Regions from separate parts of the Cohnella massiliensis genome, predicted to be linked through region 1. Evidence: predicted binding sites of a transcription regulator. Region 1 holds the regulator's gene; the other holds the start of a gene.
What was found. The regulator NrdR, encoded in region 1, represses ribonucleotide reductase genes. The targets are predictions, from matches to a motif close to AACACNATATATNGTGTT.
Positions count from the first base shown of each region.

Region 2: the regulator NrdR is predicted to act here: its motif matches at 3,831-3,848, upstream of nrdI (class Ib ribonucleoside-diphosphate reductase assembly flavoprotein NrdI).

Region 1 is NZ_LT821257.1:628,291-638,562, reverse strand. Features, by position in the region: gene B7E11_RS09620 (EAL domain-containing protein) at 1-402, shown strand, start outside; gene polA (DNA polymerase I) at 490-3,162, shown strand; gene mutM (DNA-formamidopyrimidine glycosylase) at 3,251-4,195, shown strand; gene ytaF (sporulation membrane protein YtaF) at 4,300-4,974, shown strand; gene coaE (dephospho-CoA kinase) at 4,993-5,589, shown strand; gene B7E11_RS09595 (lytic transglycosylase domain-containing protein) at 5,586-6,164, shown strand; gene B7E11_RS09590 (alpha/beta-type small acid-soluble spore protein) at 6,232-6,450, opposite strand; gene nrdR (transcriptional regulator NrdR) at 6,559-7,020, shown strand; tRNA gene B7E11_RS09580 (tRNA-Ala) at 7,162-7,235, shown strand; gene B7E11_RS09575 (hypothetical protein) at 7,866-8,291, shown strand; gene B7E11_RS09570 (hypothetical protein) at 8,293-8,709, shown strand; gene B7E11_RS09565 (copper amine oxidase N-terminal domain-containing protein) at 8,927-10,272, shown strand, end outside.
Region 2 is NZ_LT821259.1:539,308-549,579, forward strand. Features, by position in the region: gene B7E11_RS16365 (AbrB family transcriptional regulator) at 1-984, opposite strand, end outside; gene B7E11_RS16370 (MBL fold metallo-hydrolase) at 981-1,673, opposite strand; gene B7E11_RS16375 (ThuA domain-containing protein) at 1,954-2,688, opposite strand; gene B7E11_RS16380 (helix-turn-helix domain-containing protein) at 2,839-3,747, shown strand; gene nrdI (class Ib ribonucleoside-diphosphate reductase assembly flavoprotein NrdI) at 4,059-4,418, shown strand; gene nrdE (class 1b ribonucleoside-diphosphate reductase subunit alpha) at 4,405-6,489, shown strand; gene nrdF (class 1b ribonucleoside-diphosphate reductase subunit beta) at 6,658-7,611, shown strand; gene B7E11_RS16400 (FadR/GntR family transcriptional regulator) at 7,755-8,477, opposite strand; gene B7E11_RS16405 (FAD-linked oxidase C-terminal domain-containing protein) at 8,680-10,095, shown strand; gene B7E11_RS16410 (heterodisulfide reductase-related iron-sulfur binding cluster) at 10,088-10,272, shown strand, end outside.

The DNA.
Region 1 (10,272 bases):
CAGGTCGTGCTGGAATTGACCGAAAGAAGCTCGATCGACGATTTCGGCGCGGCCAAAAAAATTTTAAACCACTATCGCAGCCAAGGCTATCAAATCGCGATCGACGACGCGGGAGCGGGCTATTCGTCGCTTCAGGCGATCGTGGAGCTGAGCCCGGATTACATCAAAGTGGACAAATCCCTCGTCCGCCACGCGGACGGCGACGAAATGAAAAAGCAGATGCTGCTGACGTTCGTCGGCTTTGCCAAACGGATGAACATCCGCACCGTGGCGGAAGGGATCGAGCGCGAAGAGGAGCTTCGGCTCGTCCGCGAAATCGGCGTCGATTACGGGCAAGGCTATTTGCTCGGCAGACCCGGGGATTATGGCAGCCCCTTTTGTCCTCCGGGACTCGCGCTTTGAACCCGTCCGCTTTTCGTTCGCATCGCCTGCGTTCGTCCGATATGGTATGATGACTCTGTATGAAGTAAACGAGCGGGGTGACCTCGGATGGGCAACGACAGGCAAAAGGTGCTGCTGATCGACGGGAACAGCATCGTGAATCGGGCGTTTTACGCGATGCCGCCGCTGACGAACAGCAGCGGTTTACATACGAACGCGGTATTCGGGTTTACGACGATGCTGCTTAAAGTAATCGAGGAAGAGAAGCCGACGCATATGCTGGTCGCGTTCGACGCGGGCAAGGAAACGTTCCGGCACGAGGGCTACGCGGAATACAAGGGCGGCCGCCAGAAGACGCCGCCGGAGCTGTCGGAGCAGTTTCCTTTGCTGAAGGAGCTGCTCAAGGCGTTCTCGATTCCGCAATTCGAGCTTCCGGGCTACGAGGCCGACGACATTATCGGCACCTTGACCCGGATGGCAGAGGAGCAGAAGCAGGCGGCCATCGTGGTGTCGGGCGACAAGGACATGCTGCAGCTGGCGTCGGACAAGGTGACGGTGCTGCTTACCCGCAAAGGCGTCAGCGAGACGGAACGGTTCACGCCGGAGGAAATTCGGGAGAAGTACGGCCTGACGCCTCCGCAAATCATCGATTTAAAGGGGCTTATGGGCGACGCCTCCGACAACATCCCCGGCATCCCGGGCGTCGGAGAAAAAACCGCGCTCAAGCTGCTGGCCGAGTACGAAACGGTGGAGCAGGTGCTGGAGCATGCGGACGGCATTAAAGGCAAGCTGGGCGAGAACGTCCGCAATCACAAGGAAGATGCGCGCATGAGCAAGGAGCTGGCGACGATTTTCCGGGAGGTTCCGCTTGAGCGCACGTGGGACGAGCTGAGCTGGAGCGGCTACGACGCGGGGGAATTGGCCGCGGCGTTTCGCAAGCTGGAATTCAAGTCGCTGATCGAGCGCCTGAACTTGCCGGAGTCGGACGGCGGGGGCCCGGAGACGACCGGCGGCGGGGAGGTCCGCTATGAAGTCGTGCATGTCGACAGCGAGGAAGCATGGGAGGCGCTGAACGCGGCGCTTCCCGCGGCGGAAGCGCTGATCGTCGAATCGTACGGCGAAAACCCGCATCAGGGGGAAGGCATCGGGCTTGCCGTCGCCGCGGGAGAGAAGCGGTTCGTCGTGCTTTACGAGCGGCTGCGCGAGGAGCAGGCTTCCGCGTTAAGGCGCTGGCTGGCGGACGGGAAGGCGGAGAAGCGCGGCTACGATCTGCACCGCGCCGAGCTGGTGCTCGCGCGAAGCGGCATCGAGCTGCGCGGGCAAGCGTTTGACGTGCAACTGGCCGGCTATTTGCTCGATCCGACCGAGGCGGATCCATCGTTGGCCGGCTTGCTGCAGCGGCACGGGCTCGCCGCGATCGCTTCCGACGAGGCCGTGTACGGGAAGGGCGCCAAATTTCGCGTTCCCGAGACGGAAGCGCTGGCCGGGCACCTGGCCGCCAAAGCCGACGCCGTGGCGCGTTTGGCCGGTCCTTTGGCGGAGGAGCTTGACAAGGCGGGCATGCGCAGGCTGTACTACGAGCTGGAGCAGCCGCTCTCGGTTATTCTGGCCGGGATGGAAAAGACGGGAATCGTGGCCAGGGAGGAAGCGCTCCGGCAGCTTGGAGAGGAGTTCCAGCGGGGCATCGATCAGACGATGAAGGAAATTCATCGGATCGCCGGCTTCGAGTTCAACATCGGATCGACGAAGCAGCTGGGCGAGGTGTTGTTTGACAAGCTTGGCCTGCCCGTCGTCAAAAAGACGAAAACCGGCTACTCCACCGACGCGGAAGTGCTGGAAAAGCTGGAACCGTACCATGAAATCGTCCGTCTCATTCTTCACTACCGGACGCTAACGAAGCTGCAGTCGACCTACATCGAAGGCTTGCTGAAGGAAATTCGCGAAGACGGCAAAATCCACACCTATTACCGACAGACAATCGCGGCGACCGGCCGGCTCAGCAGCCAGTTTCCGAACCTGCAGAACATTCCGATCCGGCTGGAGGAAGGCCGTCAAATCCGCAAGGCGTTCCTGCCTTCGGAGGAAGGCTGGTCGATTTTGGCCGCGGACTATTCGCAGATCGAGCTGCGGGTATTGGCGCATATTTCGGGGGACGAGCGGCTGAAGGAAGCGTTCGTCCGGGAAATGGACATCCATACGAAAACCGCGATGGATGTGTTCGGGGTGTCCGCCGACAGAGTCGACGGCAACATGCGCCGCCAGGCGAAAGCGGTCAACTTCGGCATCGTGTACGGAATCAGCGATTACGGCCTCTCGCAAAACCTGAACATCACGCGGAAAGAGGCGGCCGCGTTTATCGAGCAATATTTTCACGTGTTCAAAGGCGTTCGCAGCTGGATGGACGCCATCGTCGCGCAGGCGAAAAAGGACGGCTACGTCACGACGCTGCTCGAGCGGCGCCGCTATTTGCCCGACATTAACGCTTCGAATTTCAATCTTCGCTCGTTCGCGGAACGGACGGCGATGAATACGCCGATTCAAGGAACGGCGGCGGACATCATCAAGCTGGCCATGCTGAACATGGACAAGGCGATTCGCGAGCGCGGGCTGAAAAGCCGCATGCTGCTCCAGGTGCACGACGAATTGGTGTTCGAGGTGCCGCCGGACGAACTGGAGCTGATGCGGAAGCTCGTTCCGTCCGTGATGGCGGACGCATTCCCGCTCGATGTGCCGCTCAAAGCGGACGTCAGCGTTGGCGTAAATTGGTACGAAGCCAAATAAGCGAAAATGGCCGGGAGCGGGGTGGCTCCGGCCTTTTTCTTCGTTTATAATGGAAAGGATAAGCTAGGCAAGTTGGAGGGAGCGCTTTATGCCGGAATTGCCGGAAGTGGAAACGGTGCGCCGCACCTTGAACAAACTGATCCCCGGCAAAACGATCCGCAGCGTGTCGGTGACCCTGCCGCGCATCATTCAGCGGCCGGACGATCCGGACGTCTTTTCCGCCATGCTGGAAGGACGCACGTTTCAAAGCGTGGAACGGCGGGGAAAATTTTTGCGTCTGCTGACGGACGGGCTCGTCCTCGTGTCCCATTTGCGAATGGAGGGCCGGTACGGCCTTTATGACGAGAATGAACCGGTCGAACGTCATACGCACGTCATTTTTCATTTTACGGACGGGACTTCGTTAAGATATAAGGATGTCAGACAATTCGGGACGATGCATTTATTTACTCCCGGGGAAGATTTGAAGTCGAAGCCGCTGCTCAAGCTGGGGCTCGAGCCGTTGGACGAAGATTTTACGCCGGAGGCGTTTGCCGGTGCGATCGGCCGTCGGTCGACGAAGATCAAACCGCTGCTGCTCAACCAGGAAATCGTCGTCGGGTTGGGTAACATTTATGTGGACGAAGCGTTGTTCGCGGCCGGCATTCACCCCGAACGCGAGGCCGACAGCTTGAGCCGGGGAGAACGGGAGAAGCTGCATGCGGCGATCGTCGCCACGCTGACCTCGGCCGTCGAGGCCGGGGGTTCTTCGATCAAGTCGTACGTAAACGGACAGGGCGAGATGGGGATGTTTCAGCATCGGCTCAAAGCATACGGCCGTACAGGGGAACCGTGCGAGCATTGCGGGCATGCGATCGTAAAGTTCACGCTCGGAGGCAGAGGGACGCATATTTGCGAGCGCTGCCAAAGGCTGCCCCGGAGCGAGCGTTCGGCCGCCCGCGCTAAAGAAAGAACCGCTGCAGGCGGAAAGCCGGGAACGAACGCGGTCAAGAGGCGACTGGACGGAACGGCAGGGTCAGCCCCCTCCGTCTGACGGATCGGGGCATCCGCCCGGCAAGCTGCATACGATGGGTGAAGAGTCGGCTTCAAGGGCAGATCGCCCGGGAAACGACGATTTCCGTATGCAGGAGGTACGCCATGCTCGTACACGGAGCTTCGCTGCTGCTCTTGTCGTTCGCGGTCAGCTTGGACGGATTCGGCGTCGGGATGACCTACGGATTAAGGAAAATACGGATTCCGCTGCCGTCGATTCTGATCATTTCCGTTTGTTCCGGCGTTATCCTTCTTCTTTCGATGATGGCGGGGGTCGCGCTGGCCGGCGTTTTGTCGCCGCACGGGGCTTCGGCGGTCGGGGCGGTTATTTTGATCGGAATCGGCGTTTGGGCGCTTGTCCAATTTTCTCGCAACCGGGATCGGGACGATGCGGATGCGCCGAAAGAGGCAGACAGGACGGTACCACCGCCGGCAAAGTCGACTTTGGTCACGCTGGAAATTCGAAGGCTGGGCATTATCATTCAAATTTTGCGAACGCCGTCGGCGGCGGATGTTGACCGATCGGGCATTATAACGGCGGGGGGAGGCTTTCTGCTCGGAGCCGCTTTGTCGCTGGACGCGTTCGGCGCGGGAATCGGGGCCGCCCTCGTAGGATTTCCGCCGGTCGCGACGGCTATTCTGATCGCTTGCTCGAGCGGACTTTTTCTATGGCTCGGGATGCGTTTCGGTTTCGCGGCGGCCGGTTGGCGATGGATACGCAAGCTTAGCGTGCTGCCGGGTATTATTTTAATCGTGATGGGAATCGTTAAATTGTTCTAAACGGAAATGAGGTGCCGCATGAATGTCGGTTTAACCGGTGGAATCGCCACCGGGAAAAGCACGGTTGCCCGCTTGCTTGTCGAAAGCGGTGCGGCGCTGGTCGACGCCGATCGCATTGCCCGGGAAATTGTCGAGCCCGGGCAGCCTTCGCTGGCGCAAATTGCGGAGCGGTTCGGACAAGACGTGATCCGGGAAGACGGGACGTTGAATCGAAAAAAGCTGGGCGAAATCGTGTTTTCGAACGAGAAGGAGCGCAAAGCGCTCGAAGCGATCACGCATCCCGCGATACGGGCCTTGATGCGCGAGCGAATGGACAAGCTCGAACGGGAAGCGCCGGACCGGCTGGTCGTCGTCGATGTTCCTCTATTGTACGAATCCGGGCTGCAGTTTCTTTTTGAACGAGTCATGGTCGTGTACGTTCCCCGGGACGTCCAGCTTCAGCGGCTGATGAAGCGGGACGGGCTGCCCGAAGCCGAAGCGAAGCGGAGATTGGCCGCCCAAATGGATATCGAGGAGAAAAAACGGATGGCCGACATCGTGATCGACAACAGCGGCAGTATGGAGGACACGATTCGCCAGGTGCATTCCTTTTGCGGAGGCAAAGGCTTCGCATGAGCGCCGCCGTCAGAAAGCGGAGAAGGCGGTTGTTGATCCCGCTCGTTCTCGTTGTCGCCGTTATCGCAATCGTCCAAACGGACTGGCTCGGCAGAACGATGTATCCGATCTACTATAAGGATGAAATTCGTTCCACCGCTTCGCGCTTCCAGCTGGATCCGCTGCTCGTCGCCGCGATCATCCGGGTCGAATCGAATTACAGGGCCGAAGCGGTTTCCCCAAAAGGGGCGCTTGGCATTATGCAGGTCATGCCGGACACCGCGAACTGGATTTTGGAAAAGGAAGCGGAATTCGGCGCGTTGACCGTACAGGAAATCGGCCGGAATCCGGAAGCCGGCATGCAGGTCGGCGGCTGGTATATCCGGGAAATGCTGCGGCAGTTCGACGGAAACCTCGCGGCGTCGCTTGCGGCGTACAACGCGGGTCCGGGCAAGGTCAGGCAATGGCTGAACGAAGGCGTTTGGGACGGCAGCCAGCAGAGCATTAACGATATTCCGTATGGGGAAACGAGGCATTACGTTCAGCGCATATTTTATTATTATAATAAGTATCAGCAATTATATGATGAATTATAAAGAGGAAGCCTTGAGCGCGCGAGGCTTCAAGACTTCCCATTAGTTCGAAATGGCGTTGATGAAACGATTACTTGAATTGGCCGGCAAGTTGTTGTTCCGCGATCGTCACCAGGCGTTTCGTGATGTTACCACCGATCGAACCCGTATCGCGGGTCACCATGTTCCCGTAGTAGCCGTCCTGCGGGATGGCAATGCCAAGCTCTTGCGCAACCTCGAATTTCAGTTGGTCCAGCGCTTGGTTCGCTTGAGGGACAAGCAGTTGATTGCTGCGGGATCCTTCACCCATTGTTGTTCACCTCCTCGCGGTTGGTAATCGTATTATGTGCATTCGTTTTGGGTTCATGTAAGGTAAGCGTTGGAAAAGATATTGGCATGAAAGGAGACAATTTTGCTTATGAAATGCCCGTATTGCGATTACAGCGGCACGAAAGTGCTCGATTCGCGTCCGGCCAACGACAATAAATCGATCCGCCGCCGCCGCGAGTGCGAGCAATGCAGCCGCAGATTCACGACGTTCGAGATGGTGGAAGAAACGCCGCTCGTCGTCGTCAAAAAAGACGGCAGCCGCGAAGAGTTCAGCCGCGACAAAGTGCTGCGCGGGCTGCTTCGCTCCTGCGAAAAACGGCCCGTATCGGTCGATCAATTGGAAGTGATCGTCTCGAACGTGGAGCGCGAGCTTCGGACGACGGCCCAAACGGAAGTCGAAAGCCGCGTCATCGGCGAGCTTTTGATGGAGCAGCTGTACTCGGTCGATGAAGTCGCCTACGTCCGTTTCGCTTCGGTATATCGGCAGTTTAAGGACATCAACATGTTCCTGAAAGAACTGAATAGTCTGATTTCAAAACATGGCATCTAAAAGCGTTGACACGCCGCATTTCCTGTGATAAACTCATTTTTGTCGTCACGGAACGACGTGTCGCACGGGGCCATAGCTCAGCTGGGAGTCCACCGTTGTCACTTTCACTGCCCCAAATAAAGGGGCAAAAATTTATCGCATGGGGCTATAGTTTAGGGGGAAAACAGGTCGCTGGCAGCGATCAGTCGGCGGTTCGATTCCGCCTAGCTCCACCAACATCTAACATTAACGGCAGAGATGTCGTTTATTTATTTATAATTGGTTTTTCTTTCGGGAAGGTGCAGTTACAACTGGCACCTTCCTTTTTATTGTTTTGGATGAATTGGGTTGCCAAAATATTCAAAGCGCATGCTTATTGATAATACGAATATTTGTTCGTATAATGGATATACTGATAACATAAGCTAAGTTTGAATGGTGGTGCGGGCAGATGTCTCCTTCATTTGAAAAGTATGTAGGTTGGAATCTTGAGATCGTGTATATTGACCGGAAGAAAAATATTACGCAGCGTAAAGTCAAGATATGGTCAGTTCACGGAAATCAGTGAAGGGGTATTGCTTTCGAGGAACTGCCCACATACTCACATAAGTAGGAAATGTAAAGAATGAATCAGCCGATTGTATCAAGAAGTAACCGTCTAAAATTGGAGTCATCGGGCAAGGCATCCTTACACCAAGTGATGCCTTGTCCTTTTTGCGTAAATTTACGCACTTATCTTTACGGTAGGAATATCGAACTGGGCTTCATTTTATTTTCAGGTGGAAATTTATCCGAAATCACACTTGAAACTACTCCAAAATTACTGTAATTTACCACAATCAATCGATAATGGAAGGTGGGGTTATTTGAACGATCTACTCGGTTTCTGGACAAAGGGAATGGTTACTTACGTACATAGCGAAGATGAGGGGATCTACTTCGATCCTGATGGCTTGGGTTTCATTATGTGGTCGAATCCATTCATCGCAACCTTCGACTCGTTTATTTGGTGTATGGACGACAAAGGGTATCTCAATTTAGTAGGTGCAAAGAAGTATGTTTATTATCACGGCGGAGTGCAAGAAATAAGACCATCCGAGGTTAATGAACCAGCTATGTTAATTAAGCGAATTCGTTGTGAATCTTTGGATGGAGAAGTTATTGATGCCTTGGTCTTTCCTAAAAGTTGCAACATCCTTTCCGAGCGACTTTTAGGTTTTATATGCAAGGATATTTGGAGTATCGATTTCTATTGCGATTTCAAGAAATTATTGAGCGGAGGAGGACAATGAAATGAAGCAGGAATTACAGGAAAAGATCTTTACTCGCTTCCCTTGGACAAGACCCGACGAATCCGATACCAAGAGTCCATATACATTATTTCAACTTGAATGCGGAGATGGTTGGTTTCAATTACTTTGGGATTTATTCACCGAGATTGAATCGTTGTATCGATCGAGAGATACGGAGATTCAATTAACCATCGGTCAAGTAAAGCAGAAGTTCGGTTCTTTAACGGTCTACATTCATGATGCATTGCCAGAAGCATATGAAATTGTTAATAGGTATCAAACGTTATCTGAGACAATATGTGAAAGTTGCGCTATTGAAAGTTCTATTCAGCAACGTCACTATTACTTCTCAACCTTGTGTGATCCTTGTTATGAGAAAAGGCTTCAAGCTAGAGCGATTCCTAGGAGGATTGAATAAAAATGATGAGCAATCGTCTGTTTAACCACGTACTGCGAAAAATGTTGTGAGAAGGCAATCATAAAAGCAAAGGATAAATGATAACCCTACTACCACCAATTCCAAGTATTCGTCCCACAAGATATGTTGGACGGATACTTTTTTATTTTTGGATAAGTAATTCAATAATTACTACATCAGTACATGGAGTATCCCAAAACGAAGGAGGTAATTCAAGTTGAGAACCAAACCGCATGTAAATGAAAATATTCAATTGCACATGACAGCTACTTATATCCGAAACGGTAGGTTGAAGAATAACCTCCAACCGAATAAGCCCAAGCGTACCTTTAGTCTTGTGATCAAAGGATTTATGCTCAGTTCAGTCCTACTGAGTAGTTTAGCTGTTGGTGGGGTATCCGCTCTTGCCGCGACTTCACCCGATCTACCCACTCACCCGATCATAGCTGCCAGTTCGCAATTGACAAAAGTTCATGAAGATGCGCTTGTAGAGAATTTGAGATTGGCAGTGAAAGCTATCGAGGATCAAGGATGGACGAGAGAGAAATTACAATCGATAAAAGCCTGTTTAACCAATATCGAAGAGAAGCTAAATGAAGAAGCTAGTTATGGTTCAGCATCTGGATTAATGGATGCACTTTTAGAGACGGAAATCGTAATTACTAAATATGCCGGAGACGGGTTGTTTGAAGGGAGATATGATTCGATTTACGACACACTTCAAAGAATCAAGACTATGTTGAATAATGTTTCCTCACCACCAGTTAGTAAAAAAGGGGAAGTAAAGATCGCTTCCGTATCCAAGGATGAAGTCACAGTAGTCATTGACGGTCAAGTCCAGGCTTTTCCCCAACCTGCAGTCACAATAAACGGTAGTACAATGGTTCCAATGCGAGCCATATTTGAGAAGTTAGGAGCCGAGATAAAATGGAATGGGGAAACCCGAACCGTCACGGCAACGAAGGGCAACACCGTAATAATCTTAACGCTAGACCGAGACATCGCTATTATCAACGGTAATCCTGTAAAACTGACCGCCAAGGCACAGTCCATCAACGGGAATACGATGGTTCCATTACGTTTCGTCAGTGAAGCCCTTGGCGCGGCGGTAAAATGGGATGGGGCAACTCGAACGGCTTACATCGAGAGTACGGGAACTACAGATGACTCTCAGGTACAGGTTGTTAACGGGATCAAGGTGAAATACGGGAAGCATACGTATAGCGTATCGAATCAATCTGAGTACGATCAGTCCCTCAAGATCGTAGAGGATGCCTTAAAGGGGTTTGATGATATTGTCTTTGGCGGACGGTATAACGAATATTTCGAGTTGTTCCTCAAGGGAGAGCGGTGGTCCGGAGACAGGAGTGACCGATCAGAACGGAATATAGGTCTGAAAATAGCCGAGGGAAGTATTGGTGATCTTGTTAATGCAGGGGTTAGCCGCGAAACTATAATAAAAGCGGATAAGGCAGCAGCAATTGCATTGAGTTTGTTCAGCGGTAAGTATAATCCACTCGACGGTTCTCCAAGATCTATATATGATGTATTAGTTTTAAACCG
Region 2 (10,272 bases), on a different contig from region 1:
GCCGGGCACGAGGCTCAGGAAGCTCGTTTGCGGGCTGAGCGGATGGAGCTTGGCGAGCAGCCAGGCCAAACCTCCGGCTATGGCGATCAGCATGGCGCCGGTCGTGACGGCGAGGGCGAGCGTCCGCAGCGATTTGCGGGACAGGCTGTCCGGCCTCAGAAGCAAGCCCACGTAGCCCCCGATCATGAACTGGGCGGCGTTCAGCAAGACAGACGGCAAAGCCGGAGCTTCGAAGCCGGAAAGATGCAGGGCCGCCACGCCGATGACGGGACCGAGCATCATGGCGGTGGGCAGCTTGATTTTCTGCCCGCCCCAGGCGGAAATGACCGCTACGACGGCGAAAACGAAGATGTTCGGAAACATTCCGCTCCAGCTCGCGACGTCGGCTGCGGCCTCTTCAAGCGCGCCCGGGCCCGCGCTGCCCGCGCCGAAATGAAACAGCGGACTGAACGCCAGCAGGGGCACGCAAATGACGATCATCATGAGCCGGGTGACCTGCAGCAGCGACACGGCGGTCAAGTCCGCGTTGTCCATTTCCTCCGCGAGCACGATCATTTGCGACAGGCCCCCGGGGATGCATCCGGTCAGCGCGGTCGGAAACGTAAGCCCGCCCATGCGGGACAGAACGACGGCAAAAAGAACGGACACAAGCAGGGTCAGCACGGTCATGAGCAGCATGGCCGGCAGTTGGCGCGCCATTTCGGCGAGCAGCGGATACGTAAACGACATGCCGATCGAATAGCCGACGATGATCATGCCCGCGTTTCGCAGCGAGCCGGACCAGCGAAGCGGGATTCGTATGAACTTGGAGGCCGCAAGCAGCGCGAGCATTGGCCCGAGCAGCCACGGAACCGGCAGGCGGACCAGCGAGCAGATCAGCCCTCCGGCGAAGGCGACGAGGAGGGCGATGCCGAGCCGGAGGGCGGGCCCGGGACCCACGGCGGCAGAAGCGGACGGCGACGGCCTGGATCCGGGACGCCTCACGATCCGGAAGCAAGCTCCGCGATCCGGTCGTTCGCGTTGCCTTCGAACCAACCGCCGTGATAGCACAGGACGCGCTCGATGTCGAACGCCGCAAGCTTGCCCAGCGACCGGAGCGCCGAGTCCATGTCCGGCGTCATCGCCGGGACCGGTCCCATCAGCCGCCCTTCGCTCACGACCATCGCATCCCCGGCGATCAGCGTCTTCGTGCGGCGATGATACAGGGAAACATGCCCCGGCGTATGGCCGGGCGTATGAATGACGACAACGCCTCCGTCCACGTCCAGGGTGTCTCCGTCCGCCAGCGTCCGATTGACGTTGGGGGCGGTCGCCGGGGAAAACATTCGCTCGAACCTGGCGAGCTCCCCGTCCGTCAGCCCTTGCGTCAGGGCGGCGAGACGCTGGGCGTTCAGCTTGATCAGCGGCTTCGTCCCGTCGATATAAGGTTTATCCGCCGCGTGCGCCCTTACTTCGAGGGGCTTTTCCCGCCCGTGCGCAAGCTCGGGCAAACCGCCGATATGATCGATATCCTGATGCGTCAAAATAACTTGGCTCAAGCGGTCCAGCGGCACGCCGGCGAGCTCGACTTGCTCCCGCAGCTGGCCGAAGGTGCCCGGCAGGCCCGTATCCGCCAGAGCCGCCGCATTGTCGTCATAAATAAGCGCGGGGTGGAAGGTCGACGTAGTCCCCATAACGCTTTTCGTTAGTTCCAGTTTCCGGAGGGGCATAGCAACCACCCTTTCCTGCGATTTGTTTAGTGCTAAGATAATTATAGTCCAAACGGTCCGGCGTTTGAAGCCTCGCGGTCGAATCGCCGCCGGCGACGTCGGCGGAATCGGGCGAACGCGGGAAGAAGGAGCCGGACGAGAAACGGATGCAGCGAGGCCGAACGCCGCAGCGGCAATCGCAAAAAAAGAGAGCAAGCCCGCAAAGCCGCGCTTTCGCGGCCTTGCGGGCTTGCCTTTTGCGGCGTTACGCCTTGTTCCCGATCGCTTCGAGCGGCTTGTGGTTGCCGTACGTCGGATAGTCCCTTCCCGTCGGAGCGGCCCACTTGACGGCGTTGCGGATGACCGTCCGAACCTGCTCGTTGTAGTAGGTCGGGTACGTTTCGTGACCGGGGCGGAAGTAGAAAATTTTTCCCTGGCCGCGATGGAACGTGCACCCGCTGCGGAACACTTCGCCGCCCTCGAACCAGCTGACGAATACAAGCTCGTCCGGCTGCGGAATGTCGAAATGCTCGCCGTACATTTCCTCCTGCGGCAGCTCGATGTATTCGCCGATTCCTTCCGCGATCGGATGGCCCGGCGATACGACCCACAACCGCTCCTTCTCGTCCGCTTCGCGCCATTTCAAATCGCACGACGTTCCCATGAGCGTCTTGAAAATTTTCGAAAAATGCCCGGAGTGAAGCACGATCAGACCCATTCCCTGCAGGACGCGGCGCTTGACGCGCTCCACGATTTCGTCCTTGACGTCGCCGTGGGCCATATGGCCCCACCAGATCAGAACGTCGGTTTCGGCCAGACGGCTTTCCGACAAGCCGTGCTCCTCGTCCTGGTCCAGCGTGGCGTAGGCGACGTCGGCCGTCCCGGCGAGGCCTTCGCCGATCGCGGCGTGAATGCCGCCGGGGTAAACGCTCCGCACCTTTTCGTTGTGCTGCTCGTGTCTGAATTCGTTCCAGACGGTTACTTTAAGCTTGGCGGTCATATCGCTTCTCTCCTCGTCGGTTGTTCGTGTAAACGCTTATTTCCCAGTATAGGCAACCGGCCGCTTTTTCGATATGCCGAATTTCAACGCTTTTTTATTCAAAAGTGGTATACTTGCAAATGTACTTTTCAGCCGAAAGGTAGGGTCCGCATGTCGAACCGCCAGCCTTGGCCCGATACGGACGTACAGGCCGTCAACGAAAAAGTGGTCTATCAAAATCCGCTGCTGTTTTTAAAAGTATGGGAAATTCGCGACGCCGACGGAATTCGCCCGGTCCCGGAGACGTGGCCCTGGCATTACCACAAGGAAGTCGAGTTTTTGGCCATCTCGGAAGGCAGCCTGCGCGTGCAGACGCCCGCCGCCTCGCGTACGCTGGAGGCGGGCGATATGATGGTGATCGGCTCTTACGGGCTTCACCGCACCTGCAACGGGTCGGACGCTCCGCTGCGCTATACGGTGCTGCAGGTAGAGCTGGAACGCCATTTCGATCCGAGCATGCTTCCTTACTTGAACGGGTTCTCCGAGCGGTTCGCCGCCCTGGAAAAGATGAATTATATTTTCGACGAGCAGCCGGAGGCGAAGGAAGAAGCGTTCAAGCTTGTCTCGGATATTTTTTCGGAAACGGCGCGCAAGGAAATCGGCTACGAGCTCGCGATCGGATCGTCGCTGAAACGGCTGCTGCTCCTGCTGCTCCGCCGCGACAGCCGCGGGCTGCTTCAGCGCGCCAACGATCTGGAGCTCGAGCGCTTTCGTCCCGTTCTCGACTACGTGGACGGCCACCTCGGGGAAAAAATAACGGTGGACGACGTCCGCGCCCTGATGGGCATGAGCTACCACCATTTTATCAAATCGTTCAAAAAGGCCGTGGGCGTTCCGTTCGTCGATTACGTCAATTACAACCGGATCAAAAAAGCGGAAAGGCTGCTGGCGACGAGCGACCTCAGCATTTTGGAGATCGGTTTTGAGGTCGGAATCTGGAACATGGCCCAATTTTATAAATTGTTCCGCCGCTATAACTCTCATTCGCCGAAAGAGTTTCGCCGGCGCATGCGCGGCTAAGCCGCGCCGCGCCTTGGAAAAGCGTCCAAAGTACCGTTTTTGATGAAGGACGACATGACTATTTTCGGGACGGATTATTGACAAACACAATATATTGATTTAAATTTGATTAAGCGATCTAGATATGGGTTAAATGAAATACATAGTCTCTCATCGGCATTGCAGGAATAGGAACGCGGAAATAGAGTCTTGGTCCCGCGGCGCAGCGGGAAACGGGGGGTTCGCGCCCCGCAATATGTTGAGCGGCGTGTCCGGCAAGGAACAACCGGATGCGCCGTTCATTTTCGGAAAATGAAAGGAGCTCGAACTAGATGTTGATTGCCTACGATTCCAAGACGGGGAACGTCCGCCGGTTTATCGCCAAGCTCAATATGCCTTCCGTCCAGATCGACGAGAACATGAGCGTGGAAGAACCGTTTGTGCTCGTGACCTATACGACGGGATTCGGACAAGCTCCCGAGCGGGTCATGAAGTTTCTGAATCGCAACCATCGTCAGCTCAAAGGCGTTTCCGCCAGCGGCAACCGCAATTGGGGCGACGGATTTGCGAAGAGCGCGGATACGATTTCGTCGCTGTACGGAGTTCCGGTCATCACCAAGTTCGAGCTTTCGGGCACGACGCGAGACGTCGAGCATTTTGTGCGGGGAGTGAATGATATTGAAGCATATTGAGCTGAACAACCTATTGATGCAACGAGGCGCCGACGGATTTTTCCAACTGGACAAGGACCAGGAGGCTATCAAGGCGTTCATGGCCGAAGTCGAAACGAAATCCCTTCGCTTTGACGGCCATTTGGCCAAAGTAAGCTACATGATCGAGAACGACTACTACGAAGACGTTTTTCAACACTACTCCGAAAACGACGTCCTGCAAGTATACGAACTGACGCACAGCTATCATTTTCAATTTCCTTCATATATGGCCGCCTCCAAGTTTTATTCCGACTACGCGGTAAGAAGCAACGACAAGAAGACGTACCTGGAGCATTACCCGGATCGCGTCGCCATCGTGGCGCTTCACCTCGGCAGAGGCGATTTCGCGACCGCCCGCACGCTGGCCGCTTCGATGATGGAGCAGCGGCTGCAGCCGGCAACCCCGACGTTCCTGAACGCGGGCAAGAGCCGCCGCGGCGAAATGGTGTCCTGCTTCCTGCTGGAAATGGACGATGCGCTCAATTCGATCAATTACGTGCTGGCTACCTGCATGCAGCTGTCGAAGATCGGCGGCGGCGTTGCGGTCAACCTGTCGAAGCTGCGCGGCCGCGGCGAAGCGATCAAGGGCGTGGAAGGCGCCGCCAAAGGGATCATGCCCGTGCTGAAGCTGATGGAGGACGCCTTCTCCTACGCCGACCAGATGGGACAGCGCAAAGGCTCCGGCGCCGCGTACTATAACATTTTCGGCTGGGACGTCATGGAATTCCTCGATTCCAAAAAAATCAACGCCGACGAGAAAACGCGCCTGCAGACGCTGTCGATCGGCCTGATCGTGCCGAACAAGCTGTATGAGCTGGCGGAGCAAAACAAGCCGCTGCACGTGTTCGCTCCGTATTCGGTGTATCGCGCATACGGCCAGCATCTGGACGACATGGACCTCGACGAGATGTACGACAAGCTGCTGGCGGACGACCGCGTCATCAAAAAATCGCCGCTCAGCGCCCGCGACATGCTGACGAAGATCGCGTCCATTCAGCTCGAATCGGGCTACCCGTACATCATGAACAAGACGAACGCCAACAAAGCGCATGCGCTTAAAGATATCGGCTCGATCAAAATGTCCAACCTGTGCACGGAAATTTTCCAACTGCAGGAGACGTCGGAAATTACCGATTACGGCGAAGAGGACATTATCCGCCGGGACATCAGTTGCAACCTCGCTTCGCTCAATATCGTGAACGTGATGGAAAGCGGCAAAATCAAGGAATCGGTGCACGAAGGGATCGCGGGGCTTACGGCCGTCAGCGACATGACGACGGTCATGAACGCGCCGGGCGTGGCGAAAGCGAACGCCGAGCTTCACTCGGTCGGACTCGGCGCCATGAACCTGCACGGCTACCTGGCGAAAAACCTGATCGCCTACGAAAGCGAGGAAGCGAGGGATTTCGCCCGTACGTTCTTCATGATGATGAACTTCCATTCGATCGAGAAGAGCTGCGAAATCGCCGAAAAGACCGGCATCACGTTCGCCGGCTTCGAGAAGTCCGAATATGCGAAAGGCACCTACTTCGACAAGTATCTGGAAACGGACTACCGCCCGCGCACGGAAAGGGTGCGGCAGCTGTTCGCCGGCATCGACATTCCCGCGCCGGCCGACTGGGCCGTTTTGAAGGGGAACGTCATGAAGCACGGCCTGTATCACGCGTATCGCCTGGCGATCGCGCCGACGCAAAGCATTTCGTACATTCAGAACGCGACGTCGAGCGTCATGCCGATCGTCGAGCCGATCGAAACGCGCACGTACGCCAACTCGACGACGTATTATCCGATGCCTTACATGAACGCGTCGAATTTCTTCTATTATAAATCGGCCTATCAGATGAACCAGTTCAAAATCATCGACCTGATCGCGGAAATCGCCGAGCATGTCGACCAAGGCATCTCGACCGTGCTCCACGTCAACAGCGACGTGACGACGCGGCAGCTGGCCCGCTACTACATTTACGCCGCGCGCAAAGGGCTGAAGTCGCTCTACTATACGCGGACGAACCGTCTGAGCGTCGAAGAGTGCGTCAGCTGCGCCGTGTAAAATCCGCGCGATTCCGATTCATATCTGCGCCGCCGCCGGCCGGGGCTTCCCTTCCTCTTCAGCAGGGAGGGACAAGCTTCTGAACATGCGTCCCGGCGGCGTCAGAACCGTTAAGCCCGCGAAGCGGGCTTTTCTATCCCCGAAGGGGGCAGCGAGAGGAGAGTTTTCATGAAAGCCGTTAACTGGAATCGTCCCGACGACGATTATACGATTACGTTCTGGAAACAAAACATCATGCAATTTTGGACGGACGACGAAATTCCGCTGTCCGACGACAAGATGACGTGGATCAAGCTGAGCGAGGCGGAACAGGATACATACATCAAAGTGTTGGGCGGTTTGACGCTGCTCGACACGCTGCAAGGCGGCGTCGGCATGCCGGGCATCAACGACCACGTCGAAGGGCTTCAGCGCAAGGCGGTCCTGTCGTTCATGGGGATGATGGAGCAAATCCACGCCAAGTCGTACAGCAGCATTTTTACGACGCTTGCGACGAACGAAGAGATCGACGAAGTGTTCCGCTGGGTCGAGAACAACAAGCATTTGCAAACGAAGGCGGAAACGATCGCCCAGTACTATCAGAACATCCATACGCAGAAGGACTTGTTCCTGGCGATGGGCGCGTCGGTGCTGCTCGAAAGCTACCTGTTCTACAGCGGCTTTTTCTATCCGCTTTATTTGGCGGGCCAGGGTCAAATGACGAGCTGCGGCGAAATCATCGACCTGATTCTTCGCGACGAGAGCATTCACGGCCTGTACGTCGGCGTGCTCGCGCAAGAGGTGTACGCGAAGCTGGACGAGGACGAGCAGCAGGCGGCTTACGAGACGCTGATCGGCTTGTTCAAGTTCCTCCACCAGAACGAAGAGGCGTACACGGACGAGCTGTACGCGCAAATCGGGCTGCAGGAGGAAGTGAAGGCGTTCCTGCGGTACAACGCGAACAAGGCGTTCATGAACCTCGGCTTCGAGCCGCCGTTTCCGGAAGAGGACATCAACCCGATCGTCCAGAACGGCCTCAGCACGAAGACGAAGCAGCACGACTTTTTCTCCAAAAAAGGCAATGGCTATGTCCGCGCTACGAACGTCGAGCCGCTTTCGGACGAGGACTTTATTTTCGATTAAGACGGCAGGAGCGCTGCATCAACCTAAAACCTTCAGGCGAAAGGTTAAGGCCGCGCTTGCTTGATTCGGATTGTTGGCAAAGCCCCGTTTTTCGGGGCTTTTTTCTTTTTGCTTTTCGATTTTCAACAGGCCATAACCCGCCTTTAAGCGCCCGCGCCCTTCTCCCCCAGCACCTGCTCGACTTTGGCGATGTGCAGTTGCATGCGCAGCGTCGCCGCGCCCGCATCGCCTTCCGCGATCGCCTCATAAATCGCGCGGTGCTCCTCCAGCAGCCGCTCGGCGGTCGAACGCTCGGCGTAAAACCACAACGCCCGCGTATCCCGCATGCTGTCGTGAAGACGTGCCGCCATCGTCTCCATCAGCTGCATCAGCAGCGGATTATGGGTGGCGGCGGCGATCTGCTCGTGGAACCGAACGTCCGCTTGCTCGTTGAACGCTTCGTCGTCCATGTGCGCTTCCATTTCCGCCAGCGTCCCCGCCAGCCTGGCCAAATCGTCCGCCGACCGGCTCGCGGCGGCAAGCGCGGCGCAGCCGGTTTCCAGCACGCGCCGCACTTCGAGAATATGCCGCAGAGTGAGGGCCCGGTCGGCCCAGGCTTCGGGCTGCAGCATGCCGGGGTGCGGCGGCGCGGCGGCCGGCAACGTCGCTTTCACGAACGTGCCGCCGCCTTGCCGGATATCGAGCATCCCCATCGCCTTCAGGGCGCTCAGCGCTTCGCGGACGGTCGACCGGCCGACCCCGTATCGCTCCGCAAGCTCGACGACCGACGCGAGCCGGTCGCCGGGGGAGAGCGCTCCTTCCTCAAGCTGTTTTCGCAAATCGTTCATGACCCACTCGTGGCTTTTTAACGGTCGGTTTTCGTTCATGACGGCTCCTTTGCCCGGCAGTCGCGCGACCGGCAGGAAGCCGGTTCGCCGCAGGCCGAATTTCGCGCTTAAACGCTTTCCAATTCTTCTATTTTAGTGTATACTACAATCCGACAAAAGTCATCAGATGACCTGATCACCTGTCTGATTAGGGTCTAAGCTATGCATCGCCATTTTCATCCATCGAGAGGAAGTGTCCGGTTTGCTGCCCGAACAAGCGAGACGCGAATTAATCGCCGTTTTAGGCGCCGAGGATTTTAGAGACGACATGCAGACGCTCGTCACCCATTCGTATGACGGTACCCCGATGCAGCAGGCGCTGCCGGACGCGGTCGTGTATCCGCGCGACACCCGGCAGGTGTCAGAAACGATGAAGGTGCTGCACAGGCACCGCATTCCGGTCGTCAGCCGCGGGTCGGGCACGAATTTGTGCGGCGGCACCGTTCCGGTTCAGGGGGGCGTCGTCATGGTCATGCACCGGATGAACCGGATTTTGGAGGTCGATCTGGAAAATTTGGTTGCCGTCGTTCAGCCGGGATTGAATACGAAGCTGTTCAGCGCGCATGTCGAAAGCCTCGGCTTGTTTTACCCGCCGGATCCCAGCAGCATGGCGATTTCGACGATCGGCGGCAATATCGCGGAAAATTCGGGCGGCTTGCGCGGCCTCAAATACGGAACGACGAAGGATTACGTAATCGGACTCGAAGCGGTGCTGGCGAACGGGGACATCATCCGCACGGGCGGCAAGCTGATGAAGGACGTCGCCGGGTACGATTTGACGAAGCTGCTTGTCGGTTCGGAAGGGACGCTCGCGATCGTTACCGAAGCGACGCTGAAGCTGATTCCCCCGCCTAAAGCGAAAAAAACGATGCTGGCGATGTACAACGATCTGTACGACGCGGCCCGCACCGTATCCAAAATTATCGAAAGCCGCATCATCCCCGCGACGCTCGAATTTCTCGACAACCCGACGATTCGGGTCGTGGACGATTTCGCGGGGCTCGGCCTTCCGCTCGACATGGCGGCGATTTTGCTGATCGAGCAGGACGGCGAGCCGGAGCTGGTCGAACGGGATATCGCGACGATCGAAGCCATCTGCATCGGGGAAAAAGCGGCGAGAGTCAGCGTGGCCTCGTCGCCGGAGGAGGCGCTCAAGCTGCTGACCGCGCGGCGCAGCGCGTTTACGGCGCTTGCCCGCCTGCGGCCGACGACGATTCTCGAAGACGCCACCGTGCCGCGCTCCAAAATCGCCGACATGGTGCTTGAAATCAACCGCATCGCCCGCAAGTACGACGTCAACATCTGCACGTTCGGCCATGCCGGCGACGGCAATTTGCATCCGACGGCGACGACCGACGCCCGCGATCGCGACGAGGTTCACCGGGTCGAGGAGGCGTTCGCGGAAATTTTCGAAGCGGCGATCGCGCTGGGAGGCACGATTACCGGCGAGCACGGCGTCGGCATGGTCAAGGCGCCGTTTCTCGAATGGAAGGTAGGCGCTCCGGGGATCGAAGTGCTGAAGGGCATCAAGGCGGCTTTCGACCCTCTGGGCCTGCTCAATCCCGGCAAAATGTTCGCCAAGCCATCGCGGAAAAGGGTGGTGATCCAGCATGGCTGAGACCCGGACGGCGGTCAATCGCCCGGAAGCCAAGCCTCCGGCGAGTCCGCTCGCCGCCAAATTGAAAATCAGGCTGGACGAGGACCAATTGACCAATTGCATGAGATGCGGATTTTGTCTGCCGGCTTGCCCGACCTTCCGCGAAACGGGCATCGAAGCCGAGTCTCCTCGCGGCCG